Regions from separate parts of the Saccharothrix stipae genome, predicted to be linked through region 3. Evidence: riboswitches for the same ligand, from Rfam matches in the RefSeq annotation. Region 3 holds a riboswitch; each other region holds the start of a gene.

Region 1 (5,638 bases), on a different contig from region 3:
AGCGACAAGGCCTGGAAGATCGTCACCAGGTCGTGGTACCCGTCCGCGCGCGAGTCGCCTACGGCCAGGTGCAGGTTGACCTTGGCCGGGACGCGGACGGTGACCGGGGGCGGGACGACTGCGAGCACGCCATGAAGCCTACGGGCGTTTCCGGGTTGCCCGCTCCTACCGACCCCTGACCTGCGACGGAACGCCCTCCAACACCAAAAGAAGGGCTTCGTGTCATCCCGCCGACCTGGCGCAGCCCTACCGCGCGTGTCAAGGGGGCGCTTCCAGCCCTACCGCACCTGAGGCTGGAACCGCCCCCTTGACACGTGTGGTTGCCCTTGTGGAGGTCGGCGGGATGACACGAAACCCGACCCACGACGCAGCCGCACCGACGGTGCCATCCCCGTCATCCTGCTGATCTGCCCGTCCGGCGAGGACGCTCTTGGTCTTTCGTCCTGAGCGTTGAACTCAGGGTCCCTGAACGTAGGACTCTCCCAACGCGAACGTAGGACTCTCGCGTCCTGAACGTAGGACTCACGCACTCCGAACGTAGGACTCTCGCGTCCTGAACGTAGGACTCTCGCGTCCTGAACGTAGGACTCTCGCGTTCCGAACGTAGGACTCTCGCGTTCTGGAGGTAGGACACGCGTGTTCTGGAGGTAGGACACGCGGGGGCTCGGGTGGTTAGACGGCGAGGACGGAGCCGGCGAAGGTCTGCTTGATGTAGTCCTTGACCTCCTGCGACTGGAGCAGGGCCAGCAGGTCGCGCACGCGCGGGTCGTCCTTCAGCTCGGCCCGCGTGACCAGGCCGTTCGCGTTCGGGTTGCCCTCCGCCTTCTCCAGCGCCAACGCGTCGGACGCGGGCTTCAAGCCGGCGTCGATGGCGTAGTTGCCGTTCACCACGGACGCGTCCGTGTCGTCCAGCGAACGCGGCAGCTGCGCCGCCTCCAGCTCGACGAACTCCAGCCCGCGCGGGTTCTCCGCGATGTCCCGGATGGTCGCCGTCTTCTCCGCGCCCGGCGTGACCTTGATCAGCCCGTTGTCCTGGAGCAGCTTCAGCCCGCGCGCCTCGTTCGTCGCGTCGTTGGCCACCGCGACCCGGGCGCCCGACGGCAGGTCGGCCAGCGACTTGTGCTTCTTCGAGTACACGCCCAGCGGTTCGATGTGCACCGGCCCGATCCACTCCAGCGACGCGCCGCTCTCCGCCTTGAACGTGTCCAGGTACGGCACGGTCTGGAAGTAGTTCGCGTCCAGCGACCCGTCCACCAGCGCCGTGTTCGGCTGCACGTAGTCGGTGAACTCCACCACCTCGATCTTCAAGCCCTTCGCCGCGGCCAGGTTGTCCGCGACGTACCGCAGCACCTGGGCGTGCGGGACGGGGCTCACGCCGACCTTCAGCGCCGCGTTCGGGTCGGAAGCGGCGCCGGTGTCGCCACTACCGCAGCCCACCGCGGTCAGCAGCACGGCCAGCAGGGCAGCACGAATACGCATTTCATTCCTTAGAGGTGAGAGAAAACCAGAAGTGAGAGAAAGCAGCGCTGAGAAAAACCCGAACGTCAGACGGACGCGGTGCGGCGGCGGTCGACACCGCGGGCCACGCGGTTGGTCGTGAACTGGATCGCGGTGGCCACGATCGCCAGCACGACGACCGTGCTCCACAGGTAGCGGTCGTTGAACCGCTGGTAGCCCATGCGCACGGCGAGGTCGCCGAGCCCGCCGCCGCCGACCACCCCGGCCATCGCCGAGTAGCCCAGCAGCGCGATCGCGGTCACGCCGATGGCGTTGACCAGCGCGGGCAACGACTCGCGCAGCAGCACGCTGCGCACGATCCGCAGGGTGGACGACCCGGTGGTGACGGCCGCCTCGACCACCGACACGTGCACCTCGGCCAGCACGTTCTGGACCAGCCTGCCGACGAACGGGATCGCGCCGACGGCCAGCGGCACGATGGCCGCCGTGGGTCCGATGGTGCTGCCGAGCAGCAGCCTGGTCAGCGAGGTGAGCACCACCAGCAGCACCAGGAACGGCATGGAGCGGCCCAGGTCCACGACGAACCCGAGCACCTTGTGCGCCACCGGCCGGGGCTTCAGCCCACCGGGGGCGGTGAGCTGAAGCCAGATGCCGACGGGCGCACCGAGCAGAACGGCGATCAGGGTGGAGACGACCACCATGTACAACGTCTCGCCGGTGGCGACCAGCACGTCGTCGAACACGATGGACCAGGGTGTTGCCGACCTCACGCAGCTACTCCCTGCGGACCCGAGAGGGTCCGTCGCACCGAGCCGCCCGCCTCCGAGATCCACTCCAGCGCCGAGTCCGCGCGCTCGCCCTTCAGGCCGACGCGGAAGCGTGCGACCGGGGTCTCCCCCAGCCTGGTCAGACCGCCGCCCAGCAGGTTCAGCTCGACGCCGAACCGGCTGGTCACCTCGGGCAGCAGCGCGCCGACGGCGGCGAAGCCGATCAGCACGACGTCCGCGACCCGGTCGAACGAGGCCTCCGCCACCGGGTTCTGGTCCACGGCGGGCAGCAGCGACGCGGCGGTGCGGCTGGCCGCGTCGGACACCAGGTCGAGCACCCTGCCGTGCTCCACCACCCGGCCGTCCTCCAGCACCGCGACGTCGTCGCAGATCCGGCGGACCACGCCCATGTCGTGCGTGACCACGAGCACCGTCACGCCGAGCTCGGCCCGCGCCCGGTCCAGCACGGTGAGCACCGAGCCGGTGGTGTCGGGGTCGAGCGCGGAGGTCGGCTCGTCGGCCAGCAGCACCGACGGCGACGCGGCGAGCGCCCGCGCGACCGCGATCCGCTGGCGCTGGCCGCCGGAGAGCTGGTCGGGGTACGAGCCGGCCTTGTCGGTGAGGCCCACGAGGTCGAGGAGTTCGGCGACCCGGGTGCGGCGCTGCGGACCGGCCACGCCCGCGGCCTCCAGCGGCAGCGCGACGTTGCCCGCGGCGGTGCGCTGGCGCAGCAGCGAATCCCCTTGCGGCACAACGCCGATCTGCCGGCGGGCGGCCCGCAGCGCGGTGCCGTCGAGGGAGACGAGGTCGGTGCCGTCGACGCGGATCGCGCCGCTGTCGGGGCGCTCCAGGAGCGCGACGCACCGGGCCAGGGTGGACTTGCCCGCGCCGCTGGGGCCGACGACGCCGAGGACGGTGCCGGCGGCGACGTCCAGGTTCACGCCGTCCAGCGCGCGAACCTGCCCGGTACTCCCGGGGAAGGTCTTGGTGAGGTTCTCGACAGTGATCACGTTTCGCTCCACGACTGCATGCGGCAGCGCACGCTCATGGCGTGCGTGACCGACGGCTCAGCTCAGAAGGGTGTCCTGAAGTAAGGACGCGAGGATTCGAAGGCGCCTAGTGCTGCTAGCGGCAGCTGCGACAGGCTGACGACGTGCGGCGGCCGTGGTCGACGACCCGCCGGCGGGTGAGCGTTCGCATCCTGGGCACGTGATCCTCCATCGATCCTGGCTGAAGCACCTGCCCCGTGGGGGGTGGTTGCTGCGGCGTCGTAGAGCCAGGTCTCTCAGCCGCTCGGGATGGCACCACGAGTAGACCTGACCGAACCCGGCTGACGCAAGCCTGTAACCGGATCGTCCGGCAAATCACACTTTCGGCCGAAAGATCATCGACTACCGAGCGGAAGCGACCTCGGCTATCCGGATGAAGTCACCGACGGCCAGTTGTTCGCCCCGCACCGCCGGGTCCACGCCCGCGGCGACGAGCAGCCGTTGCGCCTCGGCGGCGGAGCCCGCCCACCCGGCCAACGCACCGCGCAGCATCTTGCGCCGTTGCGCGAAAGCCGCGTCCACCAAGGAGAACAGCTGCTTCTGGTCCACAGTGGACAACGGCTCGTGCCGCTCGAACGCGACCAGCGCGGAGTCGACGTTGGGCACCGGCCAGAACACCGAGCGCGGCACCGGACCGGCCCGGCGGGCGTCCGCGTACCAGGCGAGCTTCACGCTGGGCACGCCGTAGACCTTGCTGCCGGGACCGGCGGCCATCCGGTCGGCGACCTCGGACTGCACCATCACCAGGCCGGTGCGCAACGACGGCAGCACGGCCAGCAGGTGCAGCACCACGGGCACGGCCACGTTGTACGGCAGGTTCGCCACCAACGCCGTCGGTGCCACGGGCAGCTGGGACGCCGTGACGCGCATCGCGTCCTCGTGCACGACCGACAGGCGGTCGGCCAGCTGGGGCGCGCGCTCGGCCACGGTGACGGGCAGGCGGTCGGCCAGCACCCCGTCGATCTCCACGGCCACCAGCGCCCGGCAGGAGGGCAGCAACGCCAACGTCAGCGAGCCCAGCCCGGGGCCGACCTCCAGCACCACGTCGTCCGGGCGCAGGTCGGCCGCCGCCACGATGCGCCGCACCGTGTTCGGGTCGTGCACGAAGTTCTGCCCCAGCTTCTTCGTGGGGCGGATGTCCAGCTCGGCGGCCAGCCGACGGACGTCGGCCGGGCCGAGGAGGTGGCTCCCCGACCCGGCCGTCGTCGAATCCTCAGTCACGAGCCCCATTCTCCACTGCCACCAACGGAGCTACCGCGCGCGGTCGACTTCCAGGCGACCGAGCCGCGACGCCGGAGGCGGCGCCAAAATTACGGCAGGCCCAGCTTCGAGCGGCAGTGGGGCCAGGCGGAGTAGCCGCCGCGGGCGTCGCGCAGCTTGGTGGCCACGGCGATCTGCTGCTCGCGGGTCGCCTGGTGCGGGTACGCGGCGTACTGGGCGCCGCCGTAGGCGTCCCAGGTGCTCTTGTTGAACTGCAGGCCGCCGTAGTAGCCGTTGCCGGTGTTGATGGCCCAGTTGCCGGTCGCCTCGCACTGGGCGAGCCGGTCCCAGACCTCGCCGTCGGGCGGGAGCTTGGTGCCGACCTTGACCTTCTTCGGCTTCGGCTCCTTGGTGACCTTCGCGCCCAGCTTCTCGCGGCCGACCTCGGCACCGTTCTTCACCGTCACGCGGTAGGTGACGATCTGCTCGCCGACCTCGCCCGGGTCCAGGACCTCTTTCTGGCCCTTCATCATCGTGTCGTCCTTGACCTCCTCGACGGGCGGCTGGATGGCCTCCGTCGCGTTGATCACCGACACGCCGGTGCGCGTGATGTGGACCTCGGCGCCGTTGGTGACGCGCAGGTCCATCGCCGTTTCGAGCTTGTCCTCGGGGCCCAGCGTCAGGTTCTCGCCGCGCATCAGCTCCTCGACGGTCACGGCCGTCGTCCGCAGCTGCCGGGGCGCGTTGCCGCCGTCGTAGAGCGTGATGGTCTTGAGGCTCTTGACCTCGAGGGCGAGACCGCTGAGGGGCACGTCCATGCCGCGGTCGTGCGAGAGCCACGCGCCCTCGTCGTCGACCTGCAACTGCTCCAGCGCCTCGTCCACGGTGACCGAGCGGACCCAGCCCTCGCGCTGCTCGCCGTCGACCGTCGCCTTCACCAGCCGGCCGCGGTCCAGCGAGATCTTCCCGCCGTCGCTGACCTTCGCCTGGGGGGACGGGCTGAGCGCGTCGTGCTCGCCGATCGTGATGCCCTCGTCGGCCAGGATCTCGCCGACGGTGGACTCGTAGGTGCGCACGGTCTTGGCTTCGCCGTCGACGTCGACCGTGACGGACTTGTCCATCGCGATCGCGGTGGCGCCGCCGCCGGAGATGGTCACCAGCACG
Region 2 (5,638 bases), on a different contig from region 3:
CGGATTCGTCCATTTCGGTGTCGCCGGGGAGAATGACCCCGTCGAGTGATGCAGCGGGGACGACGGCCTGGAGGTCGAGTGGGCGGTGTGACGGGCTACCTGGGCATCGCCGCCGGCGTTCTGCTGCTCTCGGTCATCGCGGTGAGGGTGTCGATCAGGCTCGGTCTGCCGTCCCTCCTGCTCTACCTCGGCATCGGCCTGCTGCTCGGCGAGGCCGTGCTCGGCATCCAGTTCGAGGACGCCGACCTGACCCGTTCGCTGGGCACCGTCGCGCTCGTGCTGATCCTCACCGAGGGCGGGCTGACCACCCGGTGGAGCGCGGTGAAGCCCGCGCTGGGCCTGGGCATCGCGCTGTCCACGGTGGCCGTCGGCGTGAGCATCGCGGTCACCGGGTTCGCGCTGCACTTCCTGCTGGACATGGACTGGCGCACCGCCCTGCTGTGGGGCGCGGTGCTGTCGTCCACCGACGCGGCGGCGGTGTTCAGCGTGCTGCGCGGGGTGGGGGTGCGCAAGCGGCTCATCGGCGCGCTCGAACTGGAGTCCGGCATCAACGACGCGCCGGTGTACATCGCCGTCGTGCTGCTCGCCGCGCCCGACCCGATCACGTGGACCGCGCCGTTGCTGATGGGCTACGAGCTCGTCGCGGGCGGGGTGATCGGGATCGTGCTCGGCTGGGTCGGCGGCGTGGGGCTGCGCCGGGCCGCGCTGCCCGCCACCGGCCTGTACCCGCTGGCCACGGTCGCCGTGTGCCTGCTCGCCTACACCGTCGGCGACCTGGCGCACGCGTCCGGCTTCCTCGCCGTCTACATCGCCGCCCTCGTGCTCGGCAACGCCCGCCTGCCGCACCGGGCGGACACCCTGTCGTTCGCCGAGGGGTTGGGCTGGATCGCGCAGATCGGGCTGTTCGTGCTGCTCGGCCTGTACGCCTCACCGGGACGCCTGCTCGACGTGCTGGTGCCCGCGCTGGTCGCGGGGGCGGTGCTGGTGCTGCTGGCCCGCCCGCTGTCGGTGCTGTGCGCGGCGCTGCCGTTCCGGGTGCCGTGGCGCGAACAGGTGTTCGTCTCGTGGTCGGGGCTGCGCGGCGCGGTGCCGATCGTGTTCGCGCTGATCCCGCTGATCCAGGGCGTGCCGGGTGCGCAGCGGCTGGTGGACGCGGTGTTCGTGCTGGTGGTGGTGCTGACCGTGGTGCAGGGCACGAGCCTGCCGTGGCTGGCCAAGTGGCTCGGGCTGGTCAAGTCCGGGGAGGCGCACGAGGTGCAGGTCGACTCGTCGGCGCTGGACGAGCTGGGCGCGGAACTCCTCCAGGTCCGCATCCAGCCCGGCTCCAAGCTGCACGGCGTGTACCTGTCGGAGCTGCGGCTGCCGCCCGGCTCCTCGGTCAGCCTCGTGGTGCGCGACGACAACGGCTTCACCCCGCAGCCGACGACCCGGTTGCAGGAGCACGACCAGCTGCTGGTGGTGTGCACCGAGGCCATGCGCACGGCGACCGAGCAGCGCATCCGGGCGGTCGACCGGGCGGGCCGGTTCGCCCGCTGGAAGGGCGACGTCGGCCTGCCCTGACGCTCCCAGGATGTGAACCGGACTCGACGCGGGCGCGCGGTCCGGGTTACCTTCGCTCCGAAGGTCATGAGTGCCAGCGCGAAGCCCAGGCTCGCTGGCCGGCAACCCTCCTACCGCGGTGGGGTGCCCCTGGTGAGGACCTGGCCGGCGCGCAGGGCGTCCGGCAAGCGCGGGCTCCCTCTCCGGCGGGGTCCCGGACCCCCGGAGGGCGTCATGACGATCGCAGTTCCCCGCACCAGCACCGTTGCCCGGCCGGAGAAGCCGGCACTGCCGCGCGTGGTCGGCGCGTCGCTGCGCGTGCCGCTGGTCACCGGTGAGCGCGTCGAGTACGCCAACCTCGACCACGCGGCCAGCGCGCCGTGCCTGGAGCAGGTCCGCGACGCGGTGGACGAGGTGCTGCCCTGGTACGCCAGCGTGCACCGGGGCGCGGGCTTCGCCTCGCAGGTCAGCACCCGGGTCTACGAGCAGGCCCGCACGTCGGTCCGCCGGTTCCTCAACGCCCGCGGCACCGACGCCGTGGTGTTCACCCGCAACACCACCGACGCGCTGAACCTGCTGGCCAGGAGCCTGCCCAAGCACACGGCCGTGACCCTGTTCGACACCGAGCACCACGCCGCGCTGCTGCCGTGGCGCGGCCCGAACGTGCGTCGCCTGCGCACCCCCGACTCACCCGCCCAGGCGGTGCTGGAGCTGGACCGGGCGCTGCGCGAGGCGCCGGTCGGCCCGCGCCTGGTCGTGGTCACCGGGGCGTCCAACGTGACCGGCGAGCTCTGGCCGGTGGCCGAACTGGCGCGCGTGGCCCGCAGGCACGGCGCCCGGATCGCCCTGGACGCCGCCCAGCTCGCGCCGCACCGGCCGGTGGACGTGCGCGCGCTCGACGTCGACTACACCGTGCTGTCCGGGCACAAGGTCTACGCGCCGTTCGGCGCGGGCGTGCTGGTCGGCCGGTCGGACTGGTTGCAGGCCGCCGAGCCGTACCTGGTGGGCGGTGGTGCGACGGCCCGCGTCACCGACCACGGCGACCGGCTCGGCGTGGCCTGGTCGGCGGTGCCCGAGCGGCACGAGGCCGGCACCCCGAACGTGGTGGGCGTGCACGCGCTGGCCGTGGCGTGCGACGTGCTTGGCAGGCACTGGGAGCAGACCACCGAGCACGAGCGGGTGCTGCTGGCCAGGCTGCGGGCGGGCCTGCGGACCGTGCCGGGCGTGCACGAGCTGACGTTGTTCGGCTCGGACCAGGACCGGGTGGGTGTGGTGAGCTTCACCGTCGGCGGTCAGGACGCCGGTTACCTGGCTGCGGCGCTGTCCGCGGAGCACGGCATCGGTGTGCGCGACGGCGCGTTCTGCGCCCACGTTGCCGTGCACCGCCTCGCCCACGGCGAACGGGCGCTGCGTGCGTCGATCGGCCTGGGAACCACCGAGGAGCACGTGGACCGCTTCGTGGCCGCGCTGCGGGCGCTCGTCGTCGAGGGTTCGCGGTGGGAGTACGAACAGCGCGACGGCCGTTGGGTGCCGCTCAACGACCAGCGCGCGCTCCCGCCGTTCCTGCGCTGACCCCGATGCTGGACAATGGCCCGGTGAGCACCGATCCCAACACCGAGCCGGACACGCCGGACCAGCCGGACCAACCGCTGCCGAAGCGACGGGTCCTCCTGCTGGCGGTCATCGCGCCGCTGGTGTTGGCGCTCGACCTGGTCACCAAGATCCTCGCGGTGGAGCACCTGGAGGGGCGTGAGCCGATCGAGCTGCTCGGCGGCCTGCTCTACCTGCCGCTGATCCGCAACACCGGCGCCGCGTTCGGCCTGGCCGAGGGCTGGACGGTGATCCTCGCCCTGATCGCGTCCGGCGTGGTCGTGTTCATCCTGTGGATCGCGCGCCGGCTGCGGTCGGTCGGCTGGGCCATCGGCCTCGGCCTGGTCCTGGGCGGCGCGATGGGCAACCTGGCGGACCGGATCTTCCGCGGTCCCGGCCCGCTGCGCGGCGGCGTGGTCGACTTCATCTCGGTGCTCGACCCCTGGGGCAACTTCTTCCCGGTGTTCAACCTGGCCGACTCGGCCATCTGCGTGGGCGGCGGCGTGATCGTGCTGATGGCGCTGCTCCAGCGCGACTACGACGGCACCCGCGTGGAGAAGAAGCCCGGCACCCAGTCGGAGAAGAAGGCGGGCGCATGACCGGCGACTACCGGACCCTGCCCGTGCCGGACGGCTTGGACGGGATGCGGGTCGACGCCGGCCTGGCCAAGCTCCTCGGCCTGTCCCGCACGGTCGTGGCCGCGTTGACCGAATCGGGTGACGTCGTGCTCGACGGGCAGCCCGCGGGCAAGTCGGACCGCCTGATCGCGGGCTCCGTGCTGGAGGTCACCCTCCCCGAGCCCGAACGCCCGGTGCAGGTGCAGGCGGTGCCCGTGGAGGGCCTGATCGTCCTGCACGAGGACGACGACGTGATCGTGGTCGACAAGCCGGTCGGCGTGGCCGTGCACCCCAGCCCCGGCTGGACCGGTCCGACCGTAGTGGGCGGCCTGGCCGCGGCCGGGATCCGGATCGCCACGTCCGGCGCCGCCGAGCGGCAGGGCGTCGTGCACCGGCTGGACGTCGGCACGACCGGCGTCATGGTGGTGGCGAAGAGCGAGAGCGCTTACTCGGCGTTGAAGCACGCCTTCAAGGAGCGCACGGTCGACAAGCTCTACCACGCGCTCGTGCAGGGCCACCCGGACCCGATCAAGGGCACCATCGACGCCCCGATCGACCGGCACCCCAAGCACGACTACAAGTTCGCCGTGATGGCCAACGGCAAGCCGAGCATCACGCACTACGAGGTGGTCGAGGCCTTCCGGGCCGCGTCACTGCTCGACGTGCACCTCGAAACCGGTCGCACGCACCAGATCCGGGTCCACTTCTCCGCGCTGCGGCACCCGTGCGTCGGCGACCTGACCTACGGCGCCGACCCCGTGCTGGCCAAGCGCCTCGGCGTCACCCGGCAGTGGCTGCACGCCAGGACGTTGGGCTTCCACCACCCGGCCGACGGCCAGTGGGTGTCCTACACCAGCGAGTACCCGGACGACCTCTCCAGCGCGTTGGAACTGTTGCGGGCCGAGGGTTACTGACCGGTTCTGCTCGCAAGTCTTGCGCCCGTCGCGTGATGTGTGCCATATCGCTTTCCCTGGATCGTTTGTCTTGCGAAGCTTTTGACAGACGAGCGTGGGGGATGGCGGATGGACAGCAGAACCCGACTGGTGGCACTACTGGGCACGCTGTGCCTGCTCGGACCGCTCTCGATCGACACGTACCTGCCCGCGTTCCCGGCCATCGCGGGTGAGTTCGGCTCGACCGAGTCGCAGATCCAGCTGTCGCTGACCACGTTCATCATCGGCCTGTCGGTCGGGCAGCTGCTGGTGGGTCCGCTGTCGGACTCGTGGGGCAGGCGGCGGCCGCTGCTGTTCGGCATCGCGAGCTACGTCGTGGTCTCGCTCTTCTGCGCGGTCGCGCCGAGCGCCCTCGCGCTGTCCGGCCTGCGCCTGCTCCAGGGGCTCGGCGTGGCGGCCGGGTTCGTGGTGGCGATGGCGGTCGCGCGCGACCGGTTCGAAGGCCTGGCGATGGCGCGGTTCATGTCGCTGATGATGCTGGTCAACAGCCTGGGCCCGGTGGTGGCCCCGGTGCTGGGCGGCCAGCTGCTGCGGTTCACCAGCTGGCGCGGCACGTTCGTCGCGCTCGCCGTGGTCGGCGCGGCCCTGCTGGTCGCGCTGGCCGTCGGTCTGCCGGAGACGTTGCCCAAGGCCAAGCGGCGGCCGGCGAACCTGCTGCTCACGGTCAAGGTGTTCGGCGGGCTGCTGGCGGACCGCAAGTTCCTCGGCTACGCCCTGGCGTCCGCGCTGGCCCTCGGCTCGCTGTTCGGTTACGTGGCCGGTGCGTCGTTCGTGCTCCAGGGCGTGTACGGGTTGACGCCGCAGCAGTTCAGCCTGGTGTTCGGGGCGAACTCGGTGGCGATCGTCCTGGCCGGTCTGCTCAACACCAGGCTGACCGGCCGGATCATGCCCCGTCCGCTGCTCAAGATCGGGTTGGCGGGCGCCTCGGTCGGCGGCGTC
Region 3 (5,638 bases):
CGGCGGCGCTGGTGCTGCTCGCGCCGAGGTGGGCCGCCGCCATGAAGGAGCGTGGCGTCCCGGTGGGCTTCGCCGAGGCGCTGGCGGTGCCGGTGGCCGCGAACCTGGCCACCGCGCCGCTGGTGGCGGGGTTCTCCGGCCAGGTGAGCCTGGTCGCGGTGCTGGCGAACCTGCTGGTCGCGCCGGTCGTGGCACCGGCGACCGTGCTCGGTGTGCTGGCCGCCGTGCTGGCACAGGTGCACGAGCCGACGGCACGGCTGGTCGTCGAGGTGGCTGGTCCGGCGGCGGGCTGGTTGATCACCGTCGGCCGGCACGCGGCGGCCGTGCCGGGTGCGGCGGTCGGGTGGCCCAGCGGCTGGGTGGGCGGGTTGTCGCTGGTCGGGGTCCTGCTGCTCGGCTACGCGGTCACCAGGCTCCGCCGGTTGCGGACGCTGGTGGTGGCGGCCGCGGTCGGCGCGGTGGTGGTGCTCGTGCCGCTGAACGTCGTCTCGCCCGGGTGGCCGGTGCCCGGCTGGTCGGTCGTGGCGTGCGACGTGGGGCAGGGCGACGCGGTGGTCCTCGCCACCGCCGAGCGCGACCGGGCGGTGCTGGTCGACACGGGGCCCGACCCGGTGCCGGTGCTGTCGTGCCTGCGGCGGCTGGGTGTGCGGCGGATCCCGCTGGTGGTGCTCAGCCACCTGCACGCCGACCACGTGGGCGGGTTGGCCGCGGTGATGGCGGAGCGGGGTGTGGGCGCGGTGGCGGTGGGGCCGTCGAGGCAGCCGGAGTGGGCTTGGGAGGAGGTGAGGGAACGGGCGCGGACGGCGGGGGTCCGCGTGGTCGAGATGGGCGTCGGGCAGCGGCTGAGCTGGCCGGGTCTGCAACTCGACGTGCTGGGTCCGCGCGCGGGCCCGGTGGGTGAGGCGAACACGGCGGTCAACGACGCGTCGCTGGTGCTGCGGGCCACCACTGCGGCCGGGCGGGTGCTGCTGACCGGCGACATCGAGCTGGCCGGGCAGGCGGACCTGCTCGGCGGGCACGTGGACCTGCGGGCCGACGTGCTCAAGGTGCCGCACCACGGCTCGCGGTACTCGTCACCGGCGTTCCTCGCGGCGGTCCAGCCGCGGATCGCCCTGGTGAGCGTCGGCGCGGGCAACCGCTACGGCCACCCCAGCGGGGTGCTGGTCGACGCGTTGACCAGCCGAGGCGCGCTGGTGCTGCGCACGGACCGGGACGGCGACACCGCCGTGCTGGCAGGCCCGGACGGGCCGCGGGTCGCCCGCAGGGGCGGCGGCCCACCCGACAACGGACAAGGGGAGGACGACCATGAGGAACGACGTCTGGATCCGATTGCACTCAGGCTGGTCGCCGCGAGGCGGCAACCGCGCGGTGGCGTGGGCGTTGTGGCAGCCCGGCTACACCGCCGAACCGTGGCCGCGCGACGAACTCCGGCCCGCTTTCACCTACTACGTGTGCGAGGACCTGCCCGGTGGCGACCGGGGCATCGTCGCCAGGGCCACCGCCACCGGTGTGATCCGCATGGCGCAGGTCCCCTCCGCGAACACCGCCTACCGGCTGGTCGCGGACGCGCTGTTCGACGCCGACCTGACCATCCCGCCGGAGGAGTGGCACGCCGAGCGCTACAACCAGGAGAAGGAGAAACGCCCTTGGCCCCAGATGCTCACCGCCTGGCGCGTGGTGACCGAACCGGTGGGGCCGCACGTGCTGCCCGAACTGGCCGCCTTCCCCCGGACCGGCTGGCTCCGCTCGTCCGGGATCGCGCTGTGATGGGAACCGCGCTGTGATGGAGACCGCGCGGCGGCCGCCCCGATCGCCACCTCGACCGCCAGGGCCGGTGGCCGGGGTCCGCCGGGCGACGCCTGACCGGTCGCCGCCCGGCGGGCGGGTCAGTCCTGGAGGGCCTTGAGCACGGCCTCGGCCGACGGCGGGACGTTGGCGCGGGGGCCGACCCGGTCGCCCAGGGCGTCCAGGGTCTTGAGGCCGTCGCCGGTGATCAGGAGCACCGTCTCGCCGTCCGGGTCCAGTTGGCCGGTCTCGATGAGCTTCTTCGCGGTCGCGACGGTGACGCCGCCCGCGGTCTCGGCGAAGATGCCCTCGGTCTGGGCCAGCAGGCGGATGCCCTCCACGACCTCGTCGTCGGTGACGTCCTCGATCGCACCGTTGGTGCGGCGGACGGCGTCCAGCACGTAGGGGCCGTCGGCGGGGGCGCCGATCGCCAGCGACCGGGCGATGGTGTCCGGGCGGACCGGGCTGACCACGTCGTGGCCCGCCTTGAAGGCGGCCGAGACGGGGGAGCAGCCGGTGGCCTGCGCGCCGAACACGCGGTACGGGGTCTGTTCGACCAGGCCCAGGGTGCCGAACTCCCGGAAGGCCTTGTCGACCTTGGTCAACTGGGAGCCGGACGCGATGGGCACGACGATCTGGTCGGGCAGCCGCCAGCCGAGCTGTTCGGCGACCTCGTACCCGAGCGTCTTGGAGCCCTCGGCGTAGTAGGGGCGGACGTTGACGTTGACGAACGCCCAGTCCTCGTGCTCGGCGGCCAACTCCTGCGCCAGCCGGTTCACGTCGTCGTAGTTGCCGTCGACGGTGATCAGGTCGCCGCCGTACACGGCGGTCATGAGGATCTTCGCCTGCTCCAGGGAGGAGGGCACCAGGACCACCGACTGCCAGCCCGCACGGGCCGCGGCGGCGGCCACGGCGTTGGCCAGGTTGCCGGTGGAGGGGCAGGCCAGGACCTTGAAGCCCAGCTCGCGGGCGGCGGCGAGGGCGACGCCGACGACGCGGTCCTTGAACGAGTGGGTCGGGTTGCCGGTGTCGTCCTTCACCCAGACCTTGCGCACGCCCAGGGCCTTGGCGAGGCGGTCGGCCTCGACCAGGCGGGTGCCGCCGGGGTTGGTGTTGGGGTGCGACTCGACGGTGGTCGGCACGGGGAGCAGGCCGCGGTAGCGCCAGATCGACCGGGGGCCCGCCTCGATGTCCTCGCGGCGGATCGGGCCGAAGTCGTAGGCCACTTCCAGCGGCCCGAAACACTCCAGACAGGCGTATTCGGCGGCGAGCGGCGTCTCGTGGCCGCATTCGCGACACGACAGCGCGCGAGCGGGACCGAGGTCGAAGGAGGTGGTGGCGGAGGGCACACTGACAGCAGTCATCGCGAGGTATCTCCTCATCTTTCCCGCGCGTCGCGGGTCGGAATTGGCACCGTGGTCGCCAGCGGACGCTGTGCGACGGGTTGCCGGGGCTTCTTCGGGCCGATCCCTCTGCCCCTCTGGATGAGCGGTATTCAGTTGTGCGGCCAACTTACGTCACGATCCCGACCCGCAGCCAGAGACGTCCACCATCCGGACGTCGGACGGGCGTGGGAGGATCGCGCCGTGAGTTCGCCCGCAGACACGCCCGACGCCGTGCACCTGATCGTCGGCGAGGAGGAGTTGCTGGTCGAGCGCGCGGTGCGCGGTGCGCTGGCGACGGCGCGCAAAGCCGATCCGCAGGCCGACCTGACGCGCGTCCGCGTGACCGATCTCACGCCTCCTGAGCTGGCCGAACTGGTCAGCCCGTCGCTGTTCGCCGAGGGCCGCGTGGTCGCGCTGGAGGCCGCCCAGGAGTGCGGCAAGGAGATCGCCGACGCGGTGATCGCCTACGCCAAGGCCCCGGCGGACGGGGTCACGGTGGTCGTCGTCCACAGCGGCGGCGGGCGTAGCAAGGTGGCCAAGGACCTGCCCGCCGCGCTGCGCAAGGCGGGTGCCCGGGTCACCGAGTGCCCCAAGATCACCAAGGCGGCGGACCGGGAAGCGTTCGTGCGCAACGAGATCCGTTCGGCCGGCGGTGGCAAGGCCGATCCGGAGGCGGTGGCCGCGCTGATCGAGGCGGTGGGGTCGGACCTGCGCGAGTTGGCGGCGGCGGCCTCGCAGCTCGTCGCCGACACCGGCGGCAAGGTCGACGCCGAGGCGGTCCGCCGCTACCACCGCGGCCGGGCCGAGGTGACCGGGTTCGCGGTCGCCGAGAAGGCCGTGATGGGCGACCGGGCCGGTGCGCTGGAGGCGTTGCGGTGGGCGATCCAGCTCGGGGTGCCGCACGTGCTGGTCGCCGACGCGCTGGCCGACGCGGTGCGCACGATCGCGCGGGTGTCCGCGGTGGGCCGGGGCGACCCGTTCAAGCTGGCGGGCGAACTGGGCATGCCGCCGTGGAAGGTCAAGAAGGCCCAGGGCCAGTCGCGCGGCTGGGAGGACCGTGGTCTCGCGGCGGCGATGACGGTGGTCGCCGACCTGAACGCCGACGTCAAGGGTGTCGCAGCGGACTCCGGCTACGCCCTGGAACGCGCAGTGCTGAAAATCGTCGCCGCCCACGGCCGACGCTGACCGACCGCCGGACGCCGAGCCGCTTACGGATCGCCGGAGGCCGAGCCGACTACCGAAGACCGGGGCCACCTGGGTACCGGAAGCCGAGTCGACTGCCCGGGGCGAGCCGACTGCCGGAGGCTTGGGCCGCCCGATCTGCTGCCGGTAGCCGGGCCATCCGACCGGTTGCAGGGGCTGAGCCGGCTGTCGGAGGGCTGGGCCGCTCGACCGGCTGCGGGAGGTCGAGCCGACTGCCGGAAGCGCCGGGGCAAGCACAAGCGCCGCCCACCCCGCGTGGGGTGGGCGGCGCCTTGGCGTGAGACCAGATCAGATCTGGTTGGCGCGCCGCGCCAGCGCCGACTTCTTGTTGGCGGCCTGGTTGGCGTGGATCACGCCCTTGGTGACGGCCTTGTCCAGCTTGCGGGAAGCCTCCCGCGCCAGCACGGTCGCCTTCTCCTTGTCACCGGCCTCGGCGGCCTCACGGAACTTGCGGATGGCGGTCTTGAGCGACGACTTGACGGCCTTGTTGCGCAGGCGCGCCTTCTCGTTCGTCTTGATCCGCTTCATCTGGGACTTGATGTTCGCCACGCGAAAGCCACCTTTTCCTCGGTCTCGGAGTCGCACCGCGCTTGTCACCGGCTCCGCCCACGAGGGGCGGTTTTCCTCCACAGCGGAATGCCGCGCGGGTACGGCCGAGAAGGATATCAGGGCAGCTCACCGCACCGTGAATCGAGCCCTCCCGTCGCCGACCACGACCTCGTAGGCGCCCTTGGCCACCTCCGGCTTGTCCGCGCCGTCCACGTCACCGGGGGTCACCGCGAGGCGCTTGACGTCGAACGAGACCTCGACCGCCCGCTGCTCACCCGCCTTCAACGCCACCCGGGTGAAGCCGACCAGGCGCTGCGGCGGCGTCAGCACCTTGCTCACCGGCTGGTGCACGTACACCGGCACGACGAGCGTGCCGTCCCGCGCGCCGGTGTTGGCCACGGTCACCGACACCTTCACCCGCTCGTCCCGCCGCACCTCGGCCGACGCGACCTTCGGCGCGGACGTGGTGAACGTCGTGTACGACAGACCGTGCCCGAACGCGAACGCCGGGTCGTAGGCCGAGCTGGGCGAGGTGTTCGCGCCGCGCACCTGGTCGTAGGAGAACGGCTGGTCACCGACCGTCTTGGGCCACGACACGGGCAGCTTCCCGCTCGGGTTCACCGCGCCGAACAGCACGTCGGCGATCGCGGAGCCGCCCTCGGAGCCGGGCAGCCAGCCGGCGACCAGCGCCGGGGCGTCCGCCACCGTGCCCAGCA

Evidence for each region. A riboswitch is a leader RNA that binds a small molecule or an ion and turns the genes downstream of it on or off. The one in region 3 is predicted to bind S-adenosylmethionine.
Region 1: it holds a riboswitch for S-adenosylmethionine, as region 3 does, so the genes downstream of both, ACYVLT_RS24255 (methionine ABC transporter ATP-binding protein) here and thrC (threonine synthase) in region 3, are expected to answer to the same signal.
Region 2: it holds a riboswitch for S-adenosylmethionine, as region 3 does, so the genes downstream of both, ACYVLT_RS21490 (aminotransferase class V-fold PLP-dependent enzyme) here and thrC (threonine synthase) in region 3, are expected to answer to the same signal.

The regions. Positions count from the first base shown of each region.
Region 1 covers NZ_BAAGTN010000009.1:242,301-247,938, reverse strand. Annotated here, with positions in the region: gene ACYVLT_RS24270 (4-(cytidine 5'-diphospho)-2-C-methyl-D-erythritol kinase) at 1-128, opposite strand, end outside; gene ACYVLT_RS24265 (MetQ/NlpA family ABC transporter substrate-binding protein) at 673-1,479, opposite strand; gene ACYVLT_RS24260 (methionine ABC transporter permease) at 1,545-2,228, opposite strand; gene ACYVLT_RS24255 (methionine ABC transporter ATP-binding protein) at 2,225-3,235, opposite strand; SAM riboswitch class I at 3,440-3,530, opposite strand; gene rsmA (16S rRNA (adenine(1518)-N(6)/adenine(1519)-N(6))-dimethyltransferase RsmA) at 3,617-4,495, opposite strand; gene ACYVLT_RS24245 (transglycosylase family protein) at 4,585-5,638, opposite strand, start outside.
Region 2 covers NZ_BAAGTN010000008.1:983,421-989,058, forward strand. Annotated here, with positions in the region: gene ACYVLT_RS21485 (potassium/proton antiporter) at 88-1,560, shown strand; SAM riboswitch class IV at 1,623-1,736, shown strand; gene ACYVLT_RS21490 (aminotransferase class V-fold PLP-dependent enzyme) at 1,774-3,111, shown strand; gene lspA (signal peptidase II) at 3,135-3,728, shown strand; gene ACYVLT_RS21500 (RluA family pseudouridine synthase) at 3,725-4,660, shown strand; gene ACYVLT_RS21505 (multidrug effflux MFS transporter) at 4,769-5,638, shown strand, end outside.
Region 3 covers NZ_BAAGTN010000005.1:371,359-376,996, reverse strand. Annotated here, with positions in the region: partial or broken gene ACYVLT_RS10675 (DNA internalization-related competence protein ComEC/Rec2) at 1-1,286, shown strand, start outside; gene thrC (threonine synthase) at 1,887-3,149, opposite strand; SAM riboswitch class I at 3,161-3,276, opposite strand; gene holA (DNA polymerase III subunit delta) at 3,372-4,355, shown strand; gene rpsT (30S ribosomal protein S20) at 4,662-4,922, opposite strand; gene ACYVLT_RS10655 (glycoside hydrolase family 3 N-terminal domain-containing protein) at 5,049-5,638, opposite strand, start outside.